Regions from separate parts of the Staphylococcus coagulans genome, predicted to be linked through region 3. Evidence: riboswitches for the same ligand, from Rfam matches in the RefSeq annotation. Region 3 holds a riboswitch; each other region holds the start of a gene.
What was found. A riboswitch is a leader RNA that binds a small molecule or an ion and turns the genes downstream of it on or off. The one in region 3 is predicted to bind S-adenosylmethionine.

Region 1 (5,982 bases), 840 kb from region 3:
GCGACAGTGTTCTTTGGGCCTAATTGGGAAACTAACGCAGATGCGAAAGCTTTTACACTTGAAATTTTAAAAAAGATGCAAGCTTATCAATATAGTTGGACTGAAGCGCATGACATTTGGTTTAGTATTTATAGCACACCAAGTGAGTCTTTGACAGATCGATTTTGCCGTTTAGACTATGAGGCGTTTGGCTCGATTCCTGATATTACAGATAAAGGTTATTATCAAAACTCGTTTCATTACGATGTACGAAAAGACGTGACACCGTTCGAAAAATTAGATTTTGAAAAAGATTATCCTCATTTTGCAAGCGGTGGTTATATTCATTATTGTGAGTACCCTAAATTAGACCATAATGTGAAAGCGCTTGAAGCGGTGTGGGATTATTCATACGATCGTGTGAGCTATTTAGGTACAAATATCCCAATCGATCGTTGTTATGACTGTGGTTTCGAAGGAGACTTTGAAACAACTGAAAAAGGTTATAGTTGCCCACATTGCGGAAACCATAATCCTGAAACGGTCGATGTTGTTAAACGGACATGCGGTTATTTAGGTAATCCTGTGCAACGGCCAATGATTGAAGGGCGTCATAAAGAAATGTGCGCACGTGTGAAACATATGAAAGCGAATCCCTCATGATTGCACAAAAAATAAAAAAGGGTGCAGGTTATATCGCTAAAATCGAATACCAAAGCTTCGTCGATGGAGAAGGTGTACGTTGCAGTGTCTATGTTTCAGGTTGCCCATTTTTATGCGAAGGTTGTTACAATGTGGCAGCTCAAAATTTTCGATATGGTGAACGGGCAACGGAAACATTGATATCGGAAGTGTTAGATGCGTGTGCACCGGAATATATTTCAGGATTAAGCATTTTAGGGGGCGAACCTTTTTGTAATTTAGATATTGTTATCCCATTAGTACATGCTTTTCGAGAACGCTACGGTAGCCGGAAATCAATTTGGGTTTGGACAGGCTTTTTATTTGAGTATTTATGGTTTGCGAATGATGAACGGACTGCGTTATTAAAACAAGTTGATGTCATTGTAGACGGCATGTTCATTCAAAAATTATATCAACCTAATTTGCCCTATAAAGGGTCATTAAATCAACGTGTCATTGATGTCCAACAGTTTATTAAAACCGAAATGATCAGCCAGTCGATTTACATTGAATAAACAGGCTACGTGTTGATACGAACAGACATTTTTCAAATTTTTTCAATTTGTAAGAAAATTCGGATTTGTGTATTGACATCGTTAAGGATGTTAGATAGACTTGTGGTATCATTAAAAGCCAATAAAACACCCGCACGGTTATTGTATTGGCCGTTCTATTTGCACGATACATCTTGCATTTTAACAATTGAATCATACTTATCAAGATTGGTGGAGGGACAGGCCCTTTGAAACCAGGCAACCTATTCAGTTAGGTGCTAATTCCTGCAGGTGATTTAACCTGAGAGATAAGTCTTCTAGTAAAAGTCTATCTTTATCAGGTAGGCTTTTATTTTTTATTATTAGGGGGAATGTCAAATGACAAGTGATTTTAAATTTGAAACTTTGCAATTGCACTCAGGACAAGAAGTCGACGAAAGTAGCCATTCACGTGCTTTACCGATTTATCAAACGACATCTTTTACTTTTGATGATACGGCACATGCGGCGAATTTATTCGGCTTAGATGAACTTGGGAATATTTACACACGACTGATGAATCCTACCACACACGTGCTTGAAACACGTGTGGCTGAACTTGAAGGGGGTGTGGCTGGTGTAGCAGTTGCTTCAGGTATGGCAGCCATCACGTATGCGATTCAAGCTGTAGCACAGAAGGGTGATCATATTGTAGCAAGTTCCACATTATATGGCGGAACACATACGCTTTTCACACATACGTTACCTAAATATGGGATTGATGTCACATTAGTAGATACGAAAGATGTCAGTAGTATAGAAAATGCGATTCAAGACAATACGAAGGCATTATTTGTAGAAACCATTGGGAACCCAGAAGGCAATGTTGAGGATTTCGATGCACTTGCAGCGATTACAAAAGCTCAAGGTATACCGCTTATTGTTGATAATACATTTGCAACGCCTTATCTTTTACGTCCAATTGAATATGGCGCGAACATTGTTGTTCATTCTGCGACCAAATTTATTGGTGGGCACGGAACATCAATGGGTGGTGTTATTGTTGATGCAGGTAACTTTAATTGGGATAATGGCAAGTTTCCAGGATTAAGTGAACCCGATCCGTCTTATCACGGCTTAGTGTTCAGTGAAAAATTTGGAGAAGCCGCACTTGCTTTTAAAATTCGTACAACAATTTTAAGAGATACAGGGGCAGCGATTTCACCATTCAATGCATTTTTACTAACGCAAGGCTTAGAGACACTTTCATTACGATTAGAACGTCATGTGGAAAATGCTGAAAAAGTTGCACAATATCTTGAAAAGCATGATAAAGTCGCATGGGTTAAATATGCTGGTTTACCTACGAGTGAATATTACGCGTTAAAAGAGAAGTATTTACCAAAAGGTGCAAGTTCCATCTTTACCTTTGGTGTTAAAGGTGGATACGAAGCAGGTAAAAAGTTTATTGAAGGCTTAGAATTATTTTCTTTATTAGCGAATGTAGGAGATGCAAAGTCACTTGTCATTCACCCCGCATCCACGACACATCAACAATTGACGGAAGCAGAACAAACAGCAGCAGGTATTGCCCCGGAGACGATTCGTCTTTCGATAGGACTTGAGCATATCGATGATATTATCGCAGATTTGGAAAAAGGCTTTGCCAAAATTTAACTTTTAAGCGTCGCACAAAATGAAAATAAATGGAAATTCATGATCTGGTAGATTGACATGAGCGCTTTTAAAGCGTAAGCCGCCATGTGAAGGAAGTGATTATTCTACCGGTCAGTGTTTTACCTTTCACTTATTAAAAAGTACCCCATGAGTGTACATCATCGTCTTATCAAGAGAGATGGAGGGACTGGCCCGATGAAATCTCGGCAACAGGATTAATTCACTGTGCCAATTCCAGTAGCACAATTGCTAGAAGATAAGTCAACTACAGCTATGCCTTATCTTCCTATTTCTTAGGAGGTAATGTTCATGACACGAAAACAAATTCATTTTAACGGATTCGTCCAAAACTCTCCCTCTCCCCATGCTTCAGGTTTATGGAAACATCCAAAAGATAAAGGAGCGACACACCACAATTTAAAATATTGGACGGATATTGCTCAAACTTTAGAACGTGGTTTATTTGATGGTATTTTTATTGCTGATGTGTTGGGCACTTATAGTGTTTACAACCAATCTCATGACGCCGCAGTGAAACACGCAGTTCAACTCCCCGCACATGATCCTATTCCGCTCGTTTCTGCCATTGCAGCGGTAACTGAGCATATTGGTATTGCACCTACTGTCTCTACTACCTATGCCCAGCCATATAAGTTGGCACGTCAATTATCTACACTTGATCATCTGACAAATGGCCGATTAGGTTGGAATGTTGTGACGTCTTATTTAGAAAGCGAAGCAGTGAACTTAGGCTTAAAAGAACGCTTGCCTAAAGCATTACGTTACAACCGTGCTGACGAATTTTTGCAAGTGAGCTATCAGCTGTGGGAAGACAGTTGGGAGGACGATGCAGTTGTTAAAGCGCGTGAGACAGATACGTATGCTGATCCTTCTAAAGTTCATGCGATTCATCATAAAGGTACATTTTTCGATATACCCGGCCCGCATCTTGTAGAGCCTTCCCCTCAAAGAACGCCTGTTTTATTTCAAGCAGGTGCTTCCGAAAAAGGCAAAATATTTGCTGCAAAGCATGCAGAGGCTGTGTTTACAAAACACACCTCTATTGAATCGTTACGGGCATATGTCACAGACATTCGGACAAGAGCACAACAATTTGGCCGTGATGGAGAAGATATACTTGTTTTTCCAATGGTTTTACCTATTATCGGTGAAACTGAAGCAGAGGCTTATGAAAAATATGAAGCGCTTCAAAATGAAGTCAGCTATGAAGGTTCAGTCGCATTGTTAAGTGGACATACGGGTATTGATTTTTCTCAATATGATCCAGATGAATATATCGAAAATATCGAGACAGAAGCGATGCAAGGCAATCTCAATTTATATACAAAAGACCCACATCGAAAATGGACATTGCGAGAAGCGGTGAAAAATCACGGACTAGGTAATGGGACGGCTAAATTCATCGGAACACCCACACAAATTGCTGATCAATTGGAGTTATGGGTGAATGAAGGTGGTGCGGACGGTTTTAATATTGCGCAGACTTATTCACCAGGTACATTTGAAGAATTTGTGGACTTAATCATTCCTGAATTACAAAAAAGAGGCATATATCGTACAGAATATGAAGGTGAAACTTTACGTGAAAATATGTTTGGCAAAGGCCATACGAAAGTGAAACCGACACATCCTGCACGAAATAAAAAAGCCAATTTAGTACAGATATAGGGGGATGATTATGAATGACGTTAAAGTGTATACATGGATAGGTTTTATTGTTTTCATGGCGTTCATGATTACGGTAGGCTTTGTCAGTTCTAGAAAGATGAACAGTATTTCAGATTTTGCGACTGGCTTTGGAAGGATTGGCCCCCGTACGCTAGGATTGTCTTTTGCAGCGACGTATTTAAGTGCTGCAACCTTTCTAGGTTATCCGGGATGGTCGTATGCGTGGGGACTCAATAATTTATGGTTGTTTTTAGCGATGTTTATCGGTGGCCCTACAGGTGTTTTAATGGTCGCTAAAAGAGTCAGATCATTAAATACAACGCAGCAATCCCTCTCGCTACCAGATTGGTTAGGCGATTTTTATGACAGTCCTATTTTACGTGTTGGGACGGCTATGATCTTATTATTTAATATTTTCTATATCGCAAGTCAGCTTGTAGCAGGCGCTTTGATTTTCAAACATTTACTCGGTATGAGTTACTTTTCAAGTTTGATTGTAATCACAGTCATTGTTGTGATTTATGTTTACGTAGGTGGTGCACTAGCAGATATTTATACCGATGCCATACAAGTCATCATTATGGCAGTAGCTGGCCTTGCCATTTTTATCTCTGGCATTGTGCTATTTTGGAAAGGTAGCATCCATGATACGTTTTCAGGGATTGCACAAAACTTAGATCATCAAAATCATCACTTAGTCCAAGTTTTTAATCCTGAATCCGTTCACTTTCATTCTTTTACAATGATTATCGGTGCGATTATTATTCAATGGGCTTTTGCGTCAGCGCCGCACTTGTTTAATAAAATTTTAGGTCTAAAAAGTGAAAAAGATTTAGGGCGCATGATTCGTACTTATATCATTGTAATGGCTTTATGTTTACTTGTACTTTTTGGCGGTATTTATAGTCGCGTAGCATTGGGTGGGCAAGTCGCAAGTTCAGATTTAGCCTTACTACAATATATAGAGTGGGCGTTTCCTGCTGTGATTGTTGCTTTATTCGGTGTCGTTATATTAGCAGCGGCTATGTCAACGACAGATGGCTTGTTTGTGTCTATTTCTACAGTGTTCGCGAATGATTTATTTTTAAAACTGATTGTCAAACAGAAGTGGGTGAATCTTGAAACAGAGAAAGCCAATCGAATTGCTTTTCGTATTAGTCGTGCTTCTGTACCGATTGTAGGGCTTTTATCGTTTTTATTAGTTTTGAAACCACCGCTCTATATGAGTGACCTCATGTGGATTGGGATTTCCGGTATTGCAGCCGGTACAATGGGTCCTATTTTACATGCGGTATATGCGAAACGAAAAGCACCTGCCCGTGCAGCAGAACTTTCGATGGTCGTTGGTTTAATATCCTATCTTGTCATTTATTTTGGCGGTGTGATTCCAAGTACAATGTCTGCCGGTGCTGTTGCCACTATTTTGGGCATACTGACGATCACTGTAACTTCCTCTGTCATGCATTATCGAGCGCGCCAA
Region 2 (5,982 bases), 510 kb from region 3:
AGATATTGGTTTTGGTGCTAGTAAAACATATGATTTAGAGGTTTGGCTACCAAGTTACAACGACTACAAAGAAATTAGCTCTTGTTCAAACTGTACAGACTTCCAAGCGCGTCGTGCTAATATCCGTTTTAAACGTGATAAAGATGCAAAACCTGAATATGTTCATACATTGAACGGTTCTGGTCTAGCAGTAGGTCGTACATTTGCGGCTATTGTTGAAAACTACCAAAATGAAGACGGTACGATTACTGTACCAGAAGCGTTAGTGCCATTCATGGGCGGTCAAACTGTGATTGAGCCAAAGTAAATATAACATGATTGAATACGCATCTTTAGGGTAAATATTCTAGAGATGCGTATTTTTTAAGGAGGTATTTTAATGGCACATTTTAAAGTTGATCCAGCACATAGTCACGTGGGATTTGCAATTCAACATATGATGGTTAATACATTGAAAGGTCAATTTCATGACTATCAATTTGAGATTGAAGGCGATTTAGACGAGCCGACATCTTTACAAGCAAAAGGAACAATTCAAGTGAACTCTATCGATACGTATGTAAGAGATCGAGATGACCATTTGCAAAGCGAAGACTTTTTTGATGCAAAACAATACCCAGAAATTAAGTTTACAACAAAAACGATTGAGCCAGCGGGAGATCACTACAAAGCACAAGTTGAAGTGACGTTTAAAGGCCATACTCAAAATGAGGAATTTGAGCTTTATGTCAATGGTTCAGGTAAAAACCCTCTAAGTGGCGATACAAATGCTGGGTTTACGTTAAAAGGTGAACTTAACCGCGAAGACTACGGCCTTACTTATAATGCACCTTTAGAAACAGGCGGTGTCTTTATAGGTAAAAATGTTAAAATCGAACTTAACCTTGAAACAGTTGTAGAAGAATAATTAAGATTATCGTTTTATTAATGATATAAAATTAGAGTTAGCGTTTAAGATATACGTCTTTATATTTGCTAGAGCGGGACAACGAAATCAAAATGGTTTCTGTCTCGCTCTATTTTTGAGCATGTAAATAGATAAAATGATATTATAACTACTTTTACAACAGTTAAAAAGTCTGAAAATTTTATTTTTTTAAGCACCTTTGTTAAGCCTTTTTAATACAATCGTTAGACTTCGGACACTATGACGTTAGACTAACCTAATAGAGAATTTGATAATCTTGTATTATAATAAGATTAATTTTTTTAGAAGGGATGTGTCATGGTGTCGCATACAACTTTTAAGCAAGGCGTACAAGAATGTATTCCAACTTTGTTAGGCTATGCAGGGATAGGATTTTCCTTTGGTGTGGTCGGTGTTGCTTCTGGTTTTGGTTTACTCGAAATCGTAATGTTATCGATGCTTGTTTATGCCGGAGCTGCTCAGTTTATTATTGTCGCTTTAATGGTTGTTCATACACCAGTTTGGATTATTGTACTGACAACGTTAATCGTAAATAGTCGCATGTTCCTATTGAGTATGACATTAGCAAATAATTTTAAGCAGGAAAGCTTACTTCATAGAGTGGGGGTAGGCGCGCTACTCACTGATGAGACTTTTGCTGTGGCCATTACGCCTCATTCAAAAGATCTTACCATAACGCGCAATTGGATGTATGGACTAAATTTAACAGCCTACTTATTTTGGATTTTTGTCTCTATTTTAGGGGCGTTACTTGGAAACTTTTTTAAAAATCCAGATGCATTTGGTTTAGATTATGCCATTATAGCGATGTTTGTATTTTTAACGATTGCACAATTTGAAGGTATCACCAAGTCAAAGATGCGTACTTATTTGTTATTGATGCTTATTGTCATTGTTATGATGCTATCGCTAAGTATGGTCATGTCTTCCTATTTAGCAATTTTATTCGCGTCTACGATCACTGCGGCAATAGGGATGGTGATTGACCGATGACGCTTTATATCTTATTGGCGATTATAGGTTCGGGAATTGTCACTTTACTTTTACGTATTACACCACTTTTGATGATTTCTCGTGTACAGCTTTCTGATAAAGTTTTAAAATGGCTCACTTTCATTCCAATCACACTTTTCACAGCTTTAGTCATGGATGGTTTAATCCAGCAACATAAAGGTGTGATGGGTTATACATTAAACTGGAACTTTGCCTTAGCCCTTATTCCCACTGTCATTAGTGCTTTTTGGCTCAGAAGTTTAACAATAACAGTTATTGTAGGCATGATAAGTGTCGCATTATTAAGAATAGCCGGATTATTCTAATAATCGTTTGCATGTCGATAATGAATGAGGTATGATAAAAAACAAAATTATACTTATTAAGAGAAGCTGAGGGATTTGGCCCTGTGACGCTTCAGCAACCACTTATTGATAAGTACGGTGCTACAACCAACCATTGCGGATGATAAGTTAACTAGATAGGCTTACAAAGGTTGTATTACCGTTATTGCGGAAATACAACCTTTTTTTGAATTTTAGAGGGAGGGCATACTAAAATGATGAATTATCGAGTTGACACATTAGAGTTAGGCGCTTTTACGACTGAATCTGGAGAAAAAATTGAAAATTTAAAGCTTCAATATGAATATGTAGGCTACCCAGGTCAACCTTTAGTACTTGTTTGTCATGCGTTGACAGGCAATCATTTAACATACGGAACAGAGGAAAATCCAGGGTGGTGGCGTGAGATTATTGACGGTGGTTACATGCCGCTTCATGATTATCAGTTTCTTACTTTTAATGTTATTGGTAGTCCATTCGGTTCTAGCTCACGTGTTACAGATCAAAATTTTCCTCAGCACCTTACAATGCGCGATATTGCCCGTGCGCTTGAAAAAGGAATTGAAGCTTTAGGTTTCCGTAAGATCAATGTACTCATAGGCGGTTCTTTAGGCGGTATGCAAGCACTAGAGCTCCTCTATCGTCATAAATTTGAAGTGGAAAAAGCAGTGATTCTTGCGGCGACTGCAAAGACATCTTCGTATAGCCGTGCATTTAATGAAATTGCGAGACAAGCCATCCATTTAGCAGGTAAAGAAGGGTTAAGTATTGCGCGTCAACTCGGTTTCTTGACGTATCGTTCATCTAAAAGTTATGAAGCCCGTTTTACTCCTGACGAAGTTGTCACATATCAAAAATATCAAGGTGATAAATTTAAAGAACAATTTGACTTACAGTGTTATTTAACATTGCTCGACGTCTTGGATAGCCATGATATTTATAGAGGAAGAGAAAATGTGGACAAGGAGTATCAATCATTGAATACAAAAGTGCTGACACTTGGTTTTACCGATGATTTGTTGTACCCCGATGATCAAGTTGCTGCACTTGGTAAGCACTTTAAATACCATCGTCATTTTTTTGTGCCTGATAATGTTGGTCATGATGGCTTTTTGCTTAATTTTAATGACTGGGCGCCCTATTTATATCATTTCTTAAAAGTTTCGCGCTTTCGACGCTAACTTTAGACGATAATGTTATCTATTTGTTATAATTGCGTAAACTAGAAATACTAGACAATAAGCTGTATTTTAGGGATAATAGCTAAAATATAGCTTTTCTTTGCGTTTGAGGGGGATGTAAAGCTTTGTCATCTCATCAACACAAATTGTATTCATATTACAAAGCTTGTAAAATAGAAGTTATAGAATAAATTAGTTTGGAAGTGGCGTCTTTGTTTTCTAAAATTAAGCCTAAAGAAACCCTAATCGGCACAATAGCCTTATTAGCGGTGGCTTTAGTATTGCATTTTATGCCATGGTCAGTCGTGATTATCGCATGTTTTGCAACCTTACCAGGAATCATATTATGGTACCGTTCCATCCATTCTTTTGGATTGGCTACTTTAATTACGATATTAGTCTCAACATTAACAGGTGACTTGTTTGTAATGACCTTTATGATCATTCTATTAGCATTGAGTGCAGTGATTGCACAATTGCTTAAACAACGTGCCTCAAAAGAACATATTTTGTATGTCGCAACACTTGTGACGAGCATCATTACAATCGGAGCTATCATGATTTTGCAAGGTTTAAAACAATTACCTTATGCACAAGTGTTATTAGAACCTTATCAAAAAATCGTTAATCAAATGATTGAGATGCAAAATTTAGATCAACAGGCAAGAGAGGTTTTAAATAACTCTGTACATCAGTTGGCAGTTCAATTGCCAGCTATGATTGTTGTTACGATTGCAATTTATTTGATCGTTACGTTGATGATTATCTTTCCAATCTTACGTAAATTTAAAATTGCAACGCCTGTTTTTCGTCCATTATATTTATGGCAAATGAAACGTTCTTTATTTATTATTTACGCCATTGCGTTGTTGGTCAGTGTGACAACAGAACCTGCCACAACAATCAATAGTATCGGTATTAATTTTCAAATTGTATTAGGTTTCTTATTAGTCATTCAAGGTTTAAGTTTTATACATTACTTTACGACAATAAAACGAATGCCAGTTGCTGTGTCTGTCATCTTTATTGTGTTAGGTATTATTTTTTATCCAATGACACGTTTGATTGGTTTATTAGATCTTGGTTTAAATTTAAAAAGTATGATTAAAAACGATAAGAGGTGACAAACAAGATGAACCGTCATTCAATGAAGAAAGCACTGATTGTTCCGTTCCTTGTAATTACGATGACAGCATTGATTATTGTAGGTGTGTCCTTTTTCTTTAATCGCTTTTTGGCTTTTATAGCTGCTATCATTGTTTTTGTGATGCTCATCGTCAGTTTGTTCATTTTTAGACGGCTGTATCGCCGCTTTGATCGTTATTTAGATGATTTGAGTGGAAAGGTGTCGCTCGCAAGTGATAGAGCTGCCAAAACGATGCCTATGGGGTTAATCGTATTGGATGAAAATGATCGGATAGAATGGGTCAACCCTTTTATGACCGAACGTTTTGATCGCAATGTGATTTCGGATCCCATTAATGAAATCTATCCTAATATTTTAAAACAGCTTGAAAAAGCAAAAGAGATAGAGATGCAAGATGGCGCATACCATTATCGCGTGAAGTATTCAGAAGATGAAGGGATTTTGTATTTCTTGGATTCAACTGAAGAAGCTGAAATACAACAAGCTTACGATGATCAACAGCCAATTATTGCAACGTTGTTTTTGGATAACTATGATGAGTTAACGCAAAATATGAATGATACACAACGTTCAGAAATCAACTCTATGGTCACTCGTGTGATTAGTCGATGGGCACAGGAACACGATGTCTTTTTCAAAAGATACAGTTCCGATCAATTTATTGCCTATATGAATCGTCGTATTTTACGAGACATTGAAGATACGAAATTTGATATTTTGAGCCAGCTTCGTGAAAAAAGTGTGGGTTATCGCGCACAATTGACACTCAGTATTGGTATTGGGGAAGGCTCTGAAAATTTAATTGACCTTGGAGAATTGTCACAATCTGGTCTAGATTTGGCTTTAGGTCGTGGTGGAGATCAAGTTGCGATTAAAAATATGAACGGGAATGTTCGTTTCTATGGCGGTAAGACTGACCCGATGGAAAAACGGACACGTGTAAGAGCGCGCGTCATTTCTCACGCATTAAAAGATATATTATTAGAAGGCGACAAAGTGATTGTAATGGGTCATAAGCGCCCGGACTTAGATGCCATCGGTGCAGCAATCGGTGTGACACGCTTTGCAATGATGAATAATCTTGATGCCTATATTGTGTTAAATGATTCCGACATCGATCCAACACTTCGCCGTGTGATGGATGAAATTGATGAAAAACCAGAATTAAAAGAACGTTTTATCACATCTGATGATGCGTGGAATATGATGACGTCTAGAACGACTTTAGTCATCGTAGATACGCATAAACCAGAGATGGTGATTGATGAAAATATTTTAAATAAAGCTAATCGTAAAGTCGTAATTGACCACCATCGTCGTGGTGAAAGCTTTATTTCCAATCCTTTACTTATTTATATGGAACCTTACGCAAGTTCGACAGCAGAACTT
Region 3 (5,982 bases):
ATATTAAAATGGTTGAAACTAAAATAACGTCGTTTTGATTTCGCGTAAATCCAGTTAAGTATGCCAAGTTACCTAAACCACCAGCACCGATAACACCTGCCACTGCAGTAGATCCTACTAAAGCAATCGCCGTTACAGTAATACCTGAAATTAAGGCTGGTAGTGATTCTGGTATTAATACTTTTAATACGATTGTCCAAGTTGTCGCTCCCATTGATTTCGCCGCTTCAATAACGCCTTTATCAATCTCTTTAAGCGCAATTTCTACGAGTCGACCGTAGAAAGGAGATGCCCCAATGATTAAAGCAGGTAAAGCACCCGTTGGACCACTGATTGTACCTAATAGTAAACTTGTAAATGGAATTAACAATAAAATCAAAATGATAAATGGTATCGCTCTAAATAAATTCACAATGAAAGAAACAATACTATAAAATATACGTCCTGCTTTAGATTTACTTTTAGATGTTAAAAACAGAATCACACCTAAAATGAGCCCAAAAATAAATGAGAATGCTGTTGAGATGATTGTCATGTATAGCGTTTCATATGTCGCTACCCAAACATCCGGCCAACGTACATTCGGCATCGTTATCATCTCTTGAAGTATTTCGCTAAAACTCTTACCCATGACTGACCACCTCTACATCGATATTTTGTGACTCTAAGTCCGCTTGTACTTCATCAAAATTTGTTTTTGAGACATCTTGAATGTGAACGAGTAAATAGCCTATAGTTCCCGTTTTTGATTGTTTAATATTACCCTCTAAAATATTGGCTGAAAGATGATATTCTTGCGATAGATGAGACAATATCGGACGTGTTGTATTATCGCCAGAAAAAGTCAATTTAATCAAAACATCATCTTTTGCTAGAGGAAATGTCGCTACAAGCTCATCACTTTCATCACTCGGTTTCAAGTCTTCTTGAACAAAGCGGCGTGTCACTGCGTGCTGTGGATTTTCAAAAATATCAGAAACTTTACCTTGCTCAATGACACGACCATTTTCCATTACAGATACTTCATCACAAATCCGACGAATAACGTGCATCTCATGTGTAATAATAATAATCGTTAAATTCTTTTCCTTTTTAAGTTGTAAAAGCAAGTCTAATATTTCATCTGTCGTTTGAGGGTCAAGTGCACTTGTTGCTTCGTCACATAATAATACTTCTGGATCATTGGCAAGTGCGCGCGCAATGCCGACACGTTGTTTTTGACCACCTGATAATTCAGAAGGGTACGCATGCTCTCTCCCTTTTAAACCAACACGTTCAACGAGCTCTAATGCTATCTGCTTTGCTTCACTTTTTGCAACTCCTGAAATTTCTAGTGGGAAAATAATATTATCCATTACCGTTCTTGACCACAATAAATTAAAGTGTTGGAAAATCATACTGACTTTTTGTCGTTTTTTGCGTAAATCTGCTTTACTTAACTGTCCTATGTTATCCCCGCCGATAATCACATCGCCTGATGTAGGTGTTTCTAGATAATTAAATAATCGTATTAAAGTACTTTTACCAGCACCAGAAAATCCGATAATACCATAGATTGAACCCTTCTCTATCTTTAGGTCAACATGATCTACAGCTGTTACAGATTTTGATTTACTTTCGTACTTTTTAACGATGTTTTTAAGCTCAATCATACTGTTCCTCCTTGTGTTTCCCCTCTTATCTGCAAAATAAAAAATGCTTTCTCTTTTAAAAAATGAAAGAGAAAGCATTAACACAAATCGCTTTTCTCTCATCTTCAAAAGTAAAATTTTTACTTTATGTGAATTGGCACCATTTCTATATACTAGACGGTTGCCGGGCTTCATAGGGCACATCCCTCCACCACTCCGGATAAGAGTTTTCTGACTATTTAATTGATATTAATCTTATCATTGTAATCAACATGCGTCAATTACTTTTTTTATTTTTTCTAACAAGTACGGTACAGACTGAAAAGCATATAACCTTTCTACTTCTTGATCATAATGCATGATCATTAACACAGGCACAGACTGTATTTCATTTGCTTGGCTCCAATCTGGATGAAAATTTAAATCTATTTTCACAATAGGTAATTGTGTCATCTCATTTGCAATATCTAACATTCTTTCAGACATTTTACATGTCCCACACATCGGTGTATAACCAAATATGAGATGAACGTTTTCATCTTTATTTCTATATATATTGTTCAATTGCTCTGAAACACTCATGATATGAATACTTCCCTTTAACATAAAAATCTTTTTTTACTTTAAATCCAAAATGTTGTAATACATTAGAGAGGTAATCGCGTGGACAACGTGCCACTTCACTATAATTCGTATCGATGAAAATATCGATGCGCTCACTCAAATAAGTTGTAAACCATTTGCGGATTTTTCGACCTTCCGCATCTGAATCTACCAAAATGTAGACCTGTCTATCATACAAATATTCAATCATATTGTCTAATTTTTCAATTCCCATCGTTCCATGTGTACATATAATTTCGACAGGTTCTAACAACACCTCTTGAACACGTTTTTTATCAGATTTACCTTCTACAACAATAACCTTATTGATCATCGCCATGGTCTTCACCTTCTAAAAAATATTTGAGTACAAAAAACTCCTTGATAATCAGATTACCGAGGAGTCTTTATGCGGGCATTATTCACCAATCATTTGTTCATAATCAGCTGCACTTAATAATGCATCTAATTGGCTTTCATCGCTTAATTCAACTTTTACCATCCAAGCTTTTTCATAAGGTGATTCGTTAACCGCTTCAGGTTCGTCTTCTAAACCTTCATTCACTTCGATGACTTTTCCTGATACAGGAGAATACAATTCAGAAACAGTTTTAACTGATTCCACACTTCCGAAAGTTTCACCTTCAGTAAGTTCATCTTCTGCTTCTGGAAGCTCTACAAAGACAATATCACCTAATTCGCTTTGCGCAAAATCTGTAATTCCAATTGTCGCTGTTTGACCTTCAACTTTTACCCATTCGTGTTCTTTAGAATATTTTAATTCGCTTGGCACTGCCACGTTAATCCCCTCCTATAATGTTTACAATTACAATTTTATCATGACATATTGGAACGGTTCTATCAACTATTTTATGATAGCCAAGTATTGCGATAGACCTCTTCATTAAAGCCGACTGTCACTTTATCACCTAAGATTGCTAATGGTCGCTTTACTAACATGCCATCAGAAGCAAGTAAACTTATTTTTTCGTCTTCATTCATATTTTCTAGTTTGTCTTTAAGATTTAACGCTCTGTATTTTGCGCCATGTGTATTAAAGAACTTTTTAATATCCAAGCCTGATTTTTCTATAATTTGACGAAACTCTTTTTCTGTCGGTGTGTGCTGTACAATATCGATAGGCTCATAGCTCACCCCATGATCAGATAAAAATTTCGCTGCTTTTTTACATGTTGTACAATTTGGATAATGATAAAATTTGATCATGCCTTTGACCTCCTTATTCCAATTAATTTTAATATATCAAATTATTAATTAAAATGCTTGTTTTTTTCAAAAAAATCATTGCCATATTGTTTTATATTGAATATATAGATGGGCGGAATATCGAATGGTTTCACAAGACGCCATCTGCTTCCATTGCTTTATGCTCTATATCAAAAATGTTAAATATTAGGAGATGCACGACCTTAGCCTTTGTTTATCAATGAATCACATAGATGACTTCATCTATGAAATCCGTTATAATGTCGTTACGTAATAGATATAAAGGAGATGTTTTAGATGCAACGCATTACTAACATGGAATCATTCAATCAAATCATCCAAAGCGAACAACCTGTTATTATTAAATTTGAAGCTGGTTGGTGTCCAGACTGTAAAGCGATGGATATGTGGATTGATCCAATTATTGAAAAATACAATCAATATGATTGGTATTCTGTTGATCGTGATGAGCTTGATCAAGCAGTGGAAGAATACGAGGTTATGGGTATTCCAAGTATTTTAATCTTTAAAGATGGCCAAAAATTACACCACTTACACTCTGCTAATGCAAAATCACCTGAACAAGTTGAAAACTATTTAGCTGAAAGCTTAGGCTAATCATTTGAGGGGCTAGGACGAGATGATGTCCTAGCCCCTCTATTTATCTATGCACACAAATATGTTATCCCTTATCTACTTAGAGTTGCGTTTAATAGAACGCTTTCGGTGATCCAATCCAAACAACGTTTTGGACTAAATATACTCTGTTAATATTCCTCTATTTTTGCGTTCTACTTTTGGAAAATCTGCCTCATCTTTTAAATCTGTTAAATAAATAAATCCAACAAGTTTTTCATCTGGTGCCACGCCAAAGATGGTTCTGATTTTGGGTTTAAAAATATAATCCGGTGTTTTCCAACATGTTCCGATGCCTTTTTCATACAATAACAACAATAGATTTTGTGCGAAAGCGCCAATAGCTAAATAGTTCTCATTTTCTTCTCTCTGTCTCGCATCACATGTCATAATGAGCGCTAAAAATCCTCCCAAATTTGTAACGGCCTCATAATGACTTTCTTGCTTCTCTTTATCTTTTGGGAATGCATATCTTGATATTTCTCGGCTCATTTCGCCTAATTTATTTTTAGGCACGTAGACAACGCGCCACGGTTCGCGCATACCATGATTAGGTGCGTCAGCCGCTTCTAATATTGCTTCTTTCAACGCAGATTCATCAATATACATATCCCTTTTGAACTTCTTAATACTTCTTCTTGAACTAATTGCTTCACGAAGCTCCATCTCTATCTACCCCTTAAAATGATAATCATTATCAATTATAAACGAGAGTCTTTTAACTTTCAAATAAACTGTGCAATGGAAGTACTTCTGCTAATTGTTTAACATGAAGTTGGCCGGGAGCTACCCCTTCTTCCAATGCACCGTATGAAAGTGCCCCACCAAAAGTGTTTTGGGCAGTTCGTGAAATCAAACCTAATTGCGACATTGAAATCCCTGTTACCCACTGTTGTAAGGCGTCGCTCGATTCAGAAAGGGCTTGTAATAGCACTAACACATCTTGTGTCGTTCTCGGCATAACTGCAATTTTTAAATGATTGGCTCCTAGTTGAGACATGTGATAGTAGGTTTTTTTCAACACTTCTATCGGCGGTGTTTCTTCAAAATTATGGTAAGAGGCAATCGAAACCATTCCAGCTTGATGAATTTGTGATACAATCTCCCCTCGCGCTTGTTGATCATGCGCCCATTCAACATCAATTAAATCAATTTCTTTTAATTGTGTTAATCCGCGCAACAGCTTAAAGTAGTCTTCCTTTTCGTAATGCCCTTCTCCACCTTGACTTTGTGTACGATAAGTCACTAAGATTTCGAACGGCTTAGTTGGATAGTTTTCTAAAATTTGGTCGATAAGTTGTTCTACAACAATGGTGCGACATTCTGCTAAGGCGTCAATTCGCAATTCAAGAATGTCAAAAAAAGCAGCATTTTGTTGAATCAATGCGCGTTGTTCATCCGATAACTGCTTTTGACGTGGCATAAAACTTGCTACAATTTGTGTTTTCAATGATGATTCACCTTTTCTCATTTATGGATTGACAATATTTACAGCTTGACCTGTCGTAATAAATGATAAAACATCTTCTAGTGGGATATCCACTAAATTTTTAACAGCTTCATCCGTATAGAATGCAACATGTGGAGAAACCAACACATTTTCGTGTTCTAACAACATTTGTAATACTGGATCATCTAATTTTTTATTTCCCCAATCATGTCTAAAATATGCCCCTTCATTCTCATAGGTATCGATTGCCGCACTTGCAACAATCCCTTCGTCTAAACTTTTAAGGAGTGCTTGTGTATCCAACACGCTACCACGGGCAGCATTAATGATAATAAGGCCTGGTTGTGCTTGACGTAGTACTGCCTCATTAATCAAATAATGGTTTTCTTTTGAACCAGGAATATGTAATGTTAATACATCTACTTTTGAAACGAG

Region 1: linked by a shared signal. The riboswitch ahead of KM149_RS01600 (O-acetylhomoserine aminocarboxypropyltransferase/cysteine synthase family protein) and the one ahead of KM149_RS09580 (methionine ABC transporter ATP-binding protein) in region 3 are both predicted to bind S-adenosylmethionine.
Region 2: linked by a shared signal. The riboswitch ahead of metX (homoserine O-acetyltransferase MetX) and the one ahead of KM149_RS09580 (methionine ABC transporter ATP-binding protein) in region 3 are both predicted to bind S-adenosylmethionine.

The regions. Positions count from the first base shown of each region.
Region 1 is NZ_CP092966.1:371,393-377,374, forward strand. Features, by position in the region: gene nrdD (anaerobic ribonucleoside-triphosphate reductase) at 1-642, shown strand, start outside; gene nrdG (anaerobic ribonucleoside-triphosphate reductase activating protein) at 639-1,178, shown strand; SAM riboswitch class I at 1,374-1,472, shown strand; gene KM149_RS01600 (O-acetylhomoserine aminocarboxypropyltransferase/cysteine synthase family protein) at 1,536-2,813, shown strand; SAM riboswitch class I at 2,977-3,076, shown strand; gene KM149_RS01605 (LLM class flavin-dependent oxidoreductase) at 3,123-4,502, shown strand; gene KM149_RS01610 (sodium:solute symporter family protein) at 4,513-5,982, shown strand, end outside.
Region 2 is NZ_CP092966.1:42,749-48,730, forward strand. Features, by position in the region: gene serS (serine--tRNA ligase) at 1-307, shown strand, start outside; gene KM149_RS00210 (YceI family protein) at 380-907, shown strand; gene KM149_RS00215 (AzlC family ABC transporter permease) at 1,226-1,921, shown strand; gene KM149_RS00220 (AzlD domain-containing protein) at 1,918-2,247, shown strand; SAM riboswitch class I at 2,298-2,396, shown strand; gene metX (homoserine O-acetyltransferase MetX) at 2,481-3,446, shown strand; gene KM149_RS00230 (DUF2232 domain-containing protein) at 3,650-4,570, shown strand; gene KM149_RS00235 (DHH family phosphoesterase) at 4,579-5,982, shown strand, end outside.
Region 3 is NZ_CP092966.1:2,017,255-2,023,236, forward strand. Features, by position in the region: gene KM149_RS09575 (methionine ABC transporter permease) at 1-631, opposite strand, end outside; gene KM149_RS09580 (methionine ABC transporter ATP-binding protein) at 624-1,652, opposite strand; SAM riboswitch class I at 1,748-1,858, opposite strand; gene KM149_RS09585 (thioredoxin family protein) at 1,899-2,213, opposite strand; gene KM149_RS09590 (toprim domain-containing protein) at 2,179-2,574, opposite strand; gene gcvH (glycine cleavage system protein GcvH) at 2,653-3,033, opposite strand; gene KM149_RS09600 (arsenate reductase family protein) at 3,105-3,461, opposite strand; gene KM149_RS09605 (thioredoxin family protein) at 3,759-4,079, shown strand; gene KM149_RS09610 (nitroreductase family protein) at 4,215-4,763, opposite strand; gene aroD (type I 3-dehydroquinate dehydratase) at 4,816-5,547, opposite strand; gene KM149_RS09620 (D-2-hydroxyacid dehydrogenase) at 5,569-5,982, opposite strand, start outside.